3 regions of the Pantoea sp. B9002 genome follow, and region 1 is predicted to be linked to each of the others. Evidence: predicted binding sites of a transcription regulator. Region 1 holds the regulator's gene; each other region holds the start of a gene.
What was found. Region 1 encodes PhoB, which activates phosphate uptake and scavenging genes when phosphate is short. Its sites were predicted from a motif close to CTGTCATAAAACTGNCNNAT; they were not measured.

Region 1 (3,258 bases):
GTGGCAGATGCTGCTCGCTGATGCCCGGCCCGTCATCGCACACCTTAAACTGCGCGCCTTGTTTGGTGCGCAGCCAGCTGATGTCGATGCGTGTGCCATCCGGCGTGTGATTTACCGCGTTGTAAACCAGGTTGGAAATGGCGCTACGCAGCTGCTCATCATTGCCGAACACTTTCAGATGCGGATCGGTATGAAAATGGATGGTGTGACGTCCCTGACTCAGCGTTTCCGCTTCACGCTGCAACAGCATCAGCATGCCCGGCACATCCACCGTCTCTTTAAGATCGATGGCTGGCGCCGCTTCGATACGCGACAAGGTCAGCAGCTGCTTTACCAGGCTGTCCATGCGGCGCGTCTGCTCTTGCATGGTATGCAACGCCTTGCTGCGCGTGCGCTCGTTCATCACCGAGTCATCCATCATTTCCAGATAACCCTGCAACACCGTTAACGGCGTGCGCAGTTCATGACTGACGTTGGCAAAGAAGTTGCGTCGCGCGCCTTCCAGCTGGTGCATCTGGGTGACATCACGCGCCACCATCAGCCACTGACCTTCGCTGTAAGGCATCACGCGGAATTCCATATGATGCTGATTATTGAGGATCTGCGTCAGCGGCATATCGAATTTGCGCTGGCGGATATAGCGGGAAAATTCAGGATAACGCAGTAAATTGAGGATGTTCTGACCGTTATCTTCCGGCCAGCGCAAGCCAAGATGCTGCTGCGCCAAACCGTTGCACCAGAAAATGGTGCCCTCTTCGGTGGTCAGCACCACCGCATCCGGCAGCGATTCTGCCCCGCTGCGGAAACGTTTGATCAGATTGCCCAGCTCGCGGCGGCGACGCCGGTTGCGCAACTGCATCTGATACAGGCCGTAAAACAGCGGTTCCCAGCTGCCGCGTCCGGTGGGCGGCGTCATTGAACGATCGACCCACAGCCAGTGCGACAGACGCATCAGATTTCTGAAGTGCCAGAACATCACGCCGGTCACCGCAATCAGCAGCAGCCACGGCAGATATCCGAACAACAGACCCAACACCAGCGCAGGTAAACAGACCAGCGCCAGCTCGGTCAACAATCTCTTCCAGGAGAGTCGTTCCAGCACGGTAAAAACTCCGTTTACGTTTAGTAGCGGGCAGAGAAACGATACCCTGTTCCGCGCACGGTTTGAACCATGCGATCGTGGCCGGTCAATTCCAGCGCTTTACGTAAACGGCGAATATGCACATCGACGGTGCGATCTTCGACATACACATTGGTGCCCCAAACGTGGTTCAGCAGCTGCTCGCGGCTGTACACGCGTTCCGGGTGCGTCATAAAGAAGTGCAGCAGTTTGTACTCGGTCGGCCCCATCTCCAGCGGCGTGGTTTCCGACATCACGCGATGTGAGGAAGGATCCAGGCTCAGGCCCTGCATCTCAATCACCTCTTCCACCGCCATCGGTGAAATACGGCGCATCACCGCTTTGATGCGCGCCATCAGCTCTTTCGGTGAGAATGGCTTGGTGATGTAATCATCCGCGCCCACTTCCAGACCGCGCACGCGATCCTCCTCTTCACCGCGCGCCGTCAGCATCATCACCGGGATGTCGCGCGTCATGGCTTCACGCTTCAAATGCTTAATAAACTGAATCCCGCTGCCGCCGGGCAACATCCAGTCCAGCAGAATCAAATCAGGCCAGGGTTCGATCAGCTTACCAATCGCGCTGTCATAATCTTCCGCCTCAATAGGCTGGTAATCATTCTGTTCCAGCACGAAACATAACATTTCACGGATGGGAGCTTCGTCTTCCACAACCAAAATGCGCTTAGCCATTGTAACTCCTGCTAGTGTGACACCGTGTCACTGGGATTTGCGGCGCCATTATGCGTCAGTTTTGTGACACTTTTATGAAAACACCGCCCTAAGATAGATAGATAAAAAACAGAAATGTGACAATAAAAATCTGCTTTTTTTCTTTGTGATCTTAAGTGGTTATAATTCGCCTTCGCTAAACAGAGCACGGAGCAAACATGCGCATCATTCACACCGCTGACTGGCATCTCGGTCAGTTCTTTTACAGCAAAAGTCGCGCACGGGAACATCAGGCGTTTCTCGACTGGCTGCTGGATCAGATTGTGCAGCATCAGGTGGATGCGCTGATTATCGCAGGCGACCTGTTTGATACCGGTTCGCCGCCGAGCTACGCGCGTGAAATGTTTAACCGTTTTGTGGTGGCGCTGCAGCCAAGCGGCTGCCAATTGGTGGTGCTGGCGGGCAATCACGACTCGGTGGCGACGCTGAATGAATCGCGCGAGCTGCTGGCCTGCCTGAATACGCAGGTAATCACCAGCGCCACGCCGCAGGGCGAACAGCAGGTATTAACCCTGAAGCAGCGCGATGGCGCGCCGGGTGCGCTGCTGTGCGCCATTCCTTATCTGCGTCCGCGCGACATTCTGCGCAGCCAGGCCGGACAATCCGGCCGCGAGAAGCAGATCTCGCTGCTGGAGGCGATCGAACAGCATTATCAGCACTGTTTTGCTGCCGCGCAGGCGCAGCGCGATGCGCAGCAAAACACGCTGCCGATCATCGCCACCGGCCATCTCACCACCGTTGGCGTGACTAAAAGCGATTCGGTGCGCGACATCTATATCGGCACGCTGGATGCCTTCCCGGCGCAGGCGTTTCCGCCCGCCGATTACATCGCGCTCGGTCACATCCATCGCGCCCAGCGCATCGCCAACAGCGAGCACATTCGTTACAGCGGCTCGCCGATTCCGCTCAGTTTTGATGAGCTTGGCCGCGAGAAAAGCGTCTTCCTGCTGGAATTCAGCGCCACGCTCGAAACCGTTACGCCGCTGACCATTCCGCACTTCCAGCCGATGCAGATGCTGAAAGGCTCGATGGCGGAGATTGAACATCAGCTGGCGCAGTTCAGCGAAAGTGCCAGCGAGCAGCCAACCTGGCTGGATATTGAGATCACCACGCAGGAATACCTCAGCGATCTGCAACGCCGCATTGAAGCGCTCACCGAAAACCTGCCGGTCGAAGTGCTGCTGGTGCGCCGCAGTCGTGAACAGCGCCAGCGCAGCCTCGAACGGCTGGAGAACGAAACTCTAAGCGAATTAAAAGTGGAAGAAGTGTTTGCCCGCCGACTGGCGCAGGAAGATCAGCTGGATGCCGAGCAAGCCGAGCAGTTAACGCAGCTGTTCCGCACCCAGCTTGCCGCGCTGGAGAATCCATCCGCATGAAAATTTTGACGCTACGTTTTAAAAACCTCAA
Region 2 (3,258 bases), on a different contig from region 1:
TCGTTTGGCGCATCCCAGGTTTTGTTCCACAGGAAAGAGAAACCAAATTTTTGGATGCTTGGCCAGGAGGAGAAAATCAGGGAGACGATAATGCCGCCCATCAACAGCAACACGATAAGCGCGGATAGCTTCACCAGCGCGCCGAAAATCATGTCGCCTTGTTTACCGGGGGCTTTGAACGTCGGCTTAGTGGCAGCCATAGAATTCTCTGTTCTCAGGGGGATGTCAGGGCGGCACGCAGGCCGCCCATTGGGGTTGGCCAACCGTCTCGGCTGGCCGGGTAAATCTGTTACTGGTACAGCGCTTTACCGGAGCTATCTTTGATGTTGGCTTTCCAGGCTGCACGAATCTGGTTAGCTACGCTTTCTGGCAGCGCGGCGTAATCCAAATCGGTTGCGGTTTTGCTGCCACCTTTGTAAGCCCAGTCGAAGAACTTCAGCACTTCGCTACCTTTCTCCGCATTCGCCTGATCTTTGTAAATCAGGATGAAGGTGGTTGAGGTGATCGGCCATGCTGCGTTGCCTTTCTGGAAGGTCAGATCCTGAGCAAAGGTTTTGCTCCAGTCAGCGCCTTTCGCGGCGTTGGCAAAGCTCTCTTCGCTTGGTGCGACCGCTTTACCGTCGGCATCAACCAGTTTGGTGTAGGTCAGGTTGTTCTGCTTGGCGTAAGCGTATTCCACATAGCCAATTGAACCCGGCAGACGCTGTACGAATGCGGCCACGCCGTCGTTACCTTTACCGCCCAGACCGGTCGGCCAGTTAACGGTGTTACCTTTACCGATTTTGCTGTTCCACTCTTCGTTCACTTTCGCCAGGTAGCTGGTGAAGACGAATGAAGTACCGGAACCGTCAGCGCGGCGAACCACGTTGATGTTGGAATCTGGCAGTTTCACGCCTGGGTTCAGTTTAGTGATCGCCGGGTCGTTCCACTTTTTGATGGTACCGAGGTAGATGTCGCCCACGGTTTTACCGTCGAGAGTCAGTTCACCTGATTTCACACCTGGGATGTTAACCGCCAGCACCACGCCACCGATGACGGTAGGGAACTGGAACAGGCCGTTTTTCTGCAGATCTTCTTCTTTCATTGGCGCATCAGACGCACCGAAATCGACGGTTTTCGCGATGATTTGCTTCACGCCGCCTGAAGAACCAATACCCTGATAGTTAACTTTGCTTCCGGTGGCTTGCTGGTACTCTGCTGCCCACTTGGCATAAACCGGCGCCGGGAATGTCCCGCCTGCGCCCGTCAGATCGGTTGCTGCAAAAGCAGATACCGCGCTTACTGCGACGGTGGCGGCAATGATTCGGGCTACGGTGCTACGCATCAGTGTCATGTTCCCTCCAGGGGATTCAAAAAAATCAGGCTCAATGCCTTTTTTAGTAGAAGTCAGTGATTGCTGCTGGAGGGAAAATAGGACAGTTTGATGACAGTGAAATGTACGAAATATGACAGTTATATGACAGCGTGCAGAAATGAAGCGGGCCCGTTGCGGGCCCACTCTTGTTACTGATTATTCAACGGTAACCGATTTCGCCAGGTTACGCGGCTGGTCAACGTCGGTGCCTTTAATCAGCGCCACGTGGTACGAGAGCAGCTGTAACGGCACGGTGTAGAAGATCGGTGCAATCACCTCTTCTACGTGCGGCAGAGAGATGATTTTCATGCCATCGCTGTCGCTAAAACCGGCATCCTGATCGGCAAACACATACAGCAAACCGCCGCGCGCGCGTACCTCTTCAATGTTGGATTTCAGCTTCTCCAGCAGTTCGTTGTTAGGCGCAACCACGATCACCGGCATATCGGCATCAATCAGCGCCAGCGGGCCGTGCTTCAGCTCGCCCGCCGCATAGGCTTCGGCGTGGATGTAGGAGATCTCTTTCAGCTTCAGCGCGCCTTCCATAGCGATTGGATACTGATCGCCACGGCCAAGGAACAGCGCATGATGTTTATCCGAGAAACCTTCCGCCAGGTTTTCGATCACTTTATCCTGCGCCAGCATCTGTTCAATGCGGCTCGGCAAGGCCTGCAGCGCGTGCACAATCTCATGCTCGGTTTCGGCTTTCATGCCGTGCAGACGACCCAGTTTCGCCACCAGCATCAGCAATACCGCCAACTGCGTGGTGAAGGCTTTGGTCGAAGCCACGCCAATTTCGGTACCGGCTTTGGTCATCAGCGCCAAATCTGACTCACGTACCAGCGATGAACCGGCTACGTTACAGATCGCCAGCGAACCGAGATAACCCAGCTCTTTCGACAGGCGCAGCGCCGCCAGCGTATCGGCGGTTTCACCCGATTGTGACAGCGTGATCAGCAGGCTATTTTTACGTACTGCAGATTTGCGATACCGGAATTCTGAAGCAATCTCCACATCACAAGGCAGGTTGGCCAGCGACTCAAACCAGTAACGCGAAACCATGCCGGAGTTGTATGAGGTACCGCAGGCGATGATCTGAATATGTTCAACCTGGCTCAGCAGCTTCTCAGCATCCGGGCCCAGCTCGCTGAGATCGACTTCGCCGTGATTAAAACGCCCGGTTAAGGTGTTTTTGATCGCATTCGGCTGCTCGTAAATCTCTTTCTGCATGTAGTGACGATAGATGCCTTTGTCGCCGGCATCGTATTGCGCGGTCGATTCGATTTCGGCGCGCTTAGCCGTTTTACCGTCACGATCGATAATGGTGACTTCGCGGCGGGTGATCTCAGCAATATCGCCCTCTTCCAGATAGATGAAGCGACGCGTCACTGGCAGCAGAGCCAGCTGATCGGAAGCAATAAAGTTTTCACCCACGCCACGGCCAATCACCAGCGGACTACCGGAACGCGCCGCCACCAGCAGCGAAGGGTCGCGGCTGTCCATGATCACCATGCCATATGCACCGCGCAGCTGCGGAATGACGCGCAGCACCACTTCACGCAGCGTGCCGCCCTGCTTCTGCTCCCAATGCACCAGATGCGCCACCACTTCGGTGTCGGTTTCTGAGGCAAAGTGATAGCCGCGCTCAAGCAACTGCGCGCGCAGCGGCTCATGGTTCTCAATGATGCCGTTGTGCACGATGATGATGTGCTCGGAAACGTGCGGATGCGCATTGGCCTCCGACGGTTCACCGTGTGTCGCCCAGCGCGTGTGTGCGATACCGGTGCCGCCAATCAGCGGCTGCTGCTCTGCGGCTTCCGCCAGGTTCTGCACTTTACCCAGACGACGCAGGCGCGTCATATGGCCCTGACGATCGACCACCGCCAGTCCTGCAGAGTCATAAC
Region 3 (3,258 bases), on a different contig from region 1:
ATCTGCAATTAAGCGGCTACGTTGCATGGCAACTGACTGACAATGTTCAGCTTAATAGTCAGATTAAGCGGCAACATCGCCTTGGTCAGGAAGGGGCCAGCAACTGGCAAACGCAGCTGGGCGTACAGATTGCCTTTTAAAGCGCCTGCGCGCACGCCCAGGCCGAGCTCCATGCCCACTGGAAGTTGTAACCGCCCAACCAGCCGGTAACGTCCACCACTTCGCCGATAAAGAAAAGTCCCGGCACATCGCGCGCTTCCATGGTTTTCGACGACAGCTGGGTGGTATCGACGCCGCCCAGCGTCACTTCGGCGGTGCGATAACCTTCGGTGCCGTTCGGCTGCACGCGCCATTGATGCAGCGTGCTGACCAGTTCGCCCTGCTGCTTGCTGTTCAGCTGCTTTAGCGTGACGTCGGGAATCTGCTTCAGCTCCTGCAGCACTTCCACCAAACGTTTTGGCAGAATCTTCGCCAGGCTGTTTTTCAGGCTGAGATTGGGGTGCGCCTCGCGCTGCACATGAATGAAATCATCCAGCGAGGTAGCGGGAGACAAATCAATGGTGACGAATTCGCCCGGTTGCCAATAGCTGGAGATTTGCAGTACTGCAGGACCCGACAAGCCGCGATGGGTAAATAGCATCGCTTCTTTAAATAATGTGCCGTCCTGAGCGGTGATGGTGGTGGGCAGCGCCACACCCGACAGCGTGTTGAGCTGTTCCAGCAGCGGTTTATGCAGCGTGAACGGCACCAAGGCAGCGCGAGTCGGGAACACTTTCAGGCCGAACTGTTCCGCCACTTTGTAGCCAAACGGCGTGGCGCCAAGGCCGGGCATCGAGAGCCCGCCGCTGGCGATCACCAGTTTTTCTGCCTGCACCGATGTGCCGTTCAGCTGCAATGTATAGCCATTATCATCGCGCTCGACGCTCAGCACTTCACTGCGCAGGCGCAGCGTCACCTGTCCGGCATCACACTCTTTTAATAGTAGATCGACAATCTGCTGCGCGGAGTCATCGCAGAATAATTGCCCGAGTGTTTTCTCGTGATACGCAATGCCGTGGCGATTGACCAGATCGATGAAATCCCACTGGTTGTAGCGTGCCAGCGCCGATTTGCAGAAATGCGGATTGTGCGACAGGTACGCCGCCGGTTCGGTGTGCATATTGGTGAAGTTGCAGCGACCGCCGCCCGACATCAAAATCTTGCGGCCCGCTTTTTTGCCGTTATCCAGCAGCAGCACGCGGCGACCCAATTGTCCCGCCTGCGCCGCGCAGAACATGCCGGCTGCGCCTGCACCAATAATGATAACGTCAAACTTTTCCACTGCTCTACCCGCCTTGCCCGAAAGGCGCTGATTGTAGGGATTTGCGGCTTTTAGCGCCAGCTTCAAAAAAATGCCGTAAATGTGTCATAATGTAACTTACTAATTTTAAGCTGTTTTCAGCTAAATCTATACGCTGCATTACAATTTTAAGACAATAAAGAGCTATATTTTTCTTTCATATCGCGCACGTTGTCGCAGATAATGCGCCGCGTTCATGTCCTCCCAAAATGGCGTAACGTTTATGCTACATCTGTTTGCTGGTCTCGACCTCAGTACCAGCCTGTTACTGATTCTTGCTCTGCTGTTTGTATTGTTTTACGAAGCAATCAACGGTTTTCACGACACTGCTAACGCGGTCGCGACTGTCATTTATACCCGTGCGATGCGGGCGCAACTGGCGGTTGTCATGGCGGGTGTTTTCAACTTCTTAGGTGTTTTGCTTGGTGGATTGAGCGTGGCGTATGCCATCGTTCACATGCTTCCGACCGATTTACTGTTGAATGTCGGTTCGGCCCACGGCCTCGCAATGGTCTTCTCCATGCTGCTGGCCGCGATTATCTGGAACCTTGGCACCTGGTATTTGGGTTTGCCGGCGTCCAGTTCTCACACATTGATTGGCGCCATCATCGGTATTGGTCTCACCAACGCCCTGATGACCGGCACCTCGGTGGTTGACGCGCTCAACCTGCCGAAAGTCATCAATATCTTCATGTCCCTGATTCTTTCACCGATTGTTGGTTTGGTGATCGCAGGCGGTCTGATCTTTATCCTGCGTCGCTACTGGAGCGGAACCACCAAACGTTCACGCATCCACATGACGCCAGCAGACCGTGAAAAAATTGATGGCAAGAAGAAGCCTCCGTTCTGGACGCGCATTGCCCTGATCGTTTCGGCGATTGGCGTGAGCTATTCACACGGCGCCAATGACGGGCAGAAAGGCATTGGCTTGATTATGCTGGTATTGATTGGCGTAGCGCCGGCCGGGTTTGTGGTGAACATGAATGCGTCTGGTTATGACATCACCCGCACCCGCGATGCCGTCAATCATCTGGAGCAGTATTATCAGCAACACAGCGAGTCGTTGACGCACATGATGCAACTGGCACCGCCAGTGGTACCAACGCCGGAAGAATCGCTGGGTGGCCCGCAGGAGTTCCATTGCGATAGCGGACGTGCGTTGCAGGCGATTGACCGTGCACAACTGCTGCTGACCAATCTGCAAAGCTACGATCAGCTTACGGTTGATCAACGTAACCAGATGCGTCGTTTGCTGCTGTGCGTCTCCGATACCGTGGATAAAATCGCTAAGCTGCCGGAAACCAGCGCGGATGATAAGCGCTTCCTCAACAAGCTGAAGAGCGATTTGCTCGGCACCGTTGAGTACGCACCGATCTGGATTATTGTTGCTGTGGCGCTGGCGCTCGGCATCGGTACCATGATTGGCTGGCGTCGTGTGGCCACCACCATTGGTGAGAAAATCGGTAAGAAAGGCATGACGTATGCGCAAGGTATGTCGGCGCAGGTGACAGCCGCAGTATCGATTGGCGTGGCCAGTTACACCGGTATGCCGGTTTCTACCACCCACATTCTGTCGTCATCGGTGGCCGGTACCATGCTGGTTGATGGCGGTGGATTGCAGAGTCGCACCATCAAAAATATCGCTATGGCGTGGGTGTTCACCTTGCCGGTGTGTATTTTGCTGTCGGGTTCGCTCTACTGGATTGCACTGAAACTGATCTAAGCAAAGCGCAGAAGTATTCCAGGGCGACAGCAATGTCGCCCTTTTTCATTGCCGTTTTTCATTGCCAGATCGCCATCGCAATCAAACTCACCACCACCAAAAAACAGAGCCCGCTGGTCAGCACAAACTGTCCGCGCACGCGCTCACAGCGGCGAATGAACTCGTCGTCATGATGATCGTGATAGCGCTTCTCCCA

Region 2: a site for PhoB is predicted at 1,444-1,463, ahead of pstS (phosphate ABC transporter substrate-binding protein PstS). Genes of this name have one in related genera too.
Region 3: a site for PhoB is predicted at 1,392-1,411, ahead of pitA (inorganic phosphate transporter PitA). Genes of this name have one in related genera too.

Annotation. Positions count from the first base shown of each region.
Region 1 is NZ_JACAPA010000011.1:63,486-66,743, reverse strand. Features, by position in the region: gene phoR (phosphate regulon sensor histidine kinase PhoR) at 1-1,102, opposite strand, end outside; gene phoB (phosphate response regulator transcription factor PhoB) at 1,123-1,812, opposite strand; gene sbcD (exonuclease subunit SbcD) at 2,010-3,227, shown strand; gene HX773_RS08915 (AAA family ATPase) at 3,224-3,258, shown strand, end outside.
Region 2 is NZ_JACAPA010000052.1:31,181-34,438, reverse strand. Features, by position in the region: gene pstC (phosphate ABC transporter permease PstC) at 1-200, opposite strand, end outside; gene pstS (phosphate ABC transporter substrate-binding protein PstS) at 290-1,333, opposite strand; gene glmS (glutamine--fructose-6-phosphate transaminase (isomerizing)) at 1,511-3,258, opposite strand, start outside.
Region 3 is NZ_JACAPA010000036.1:89,202-92,459, reverse strand. Features, by position in the region: gene HX773_RS17630 (autotransporter outer membrane beta-barrel domain-containing protein) at 1-140, shown strand, start outside; gene HX773_RS17625 (NAD(P)/FAD-dependent oxidoreductase) at 137-1,321, opposite strand; gene pitA (inorganic phosphate transporter PitA) at 1,563-3,062, shown strand; gene uspB (universal stress protein UspB) at 3,121-3,258, opposite strand, start outside.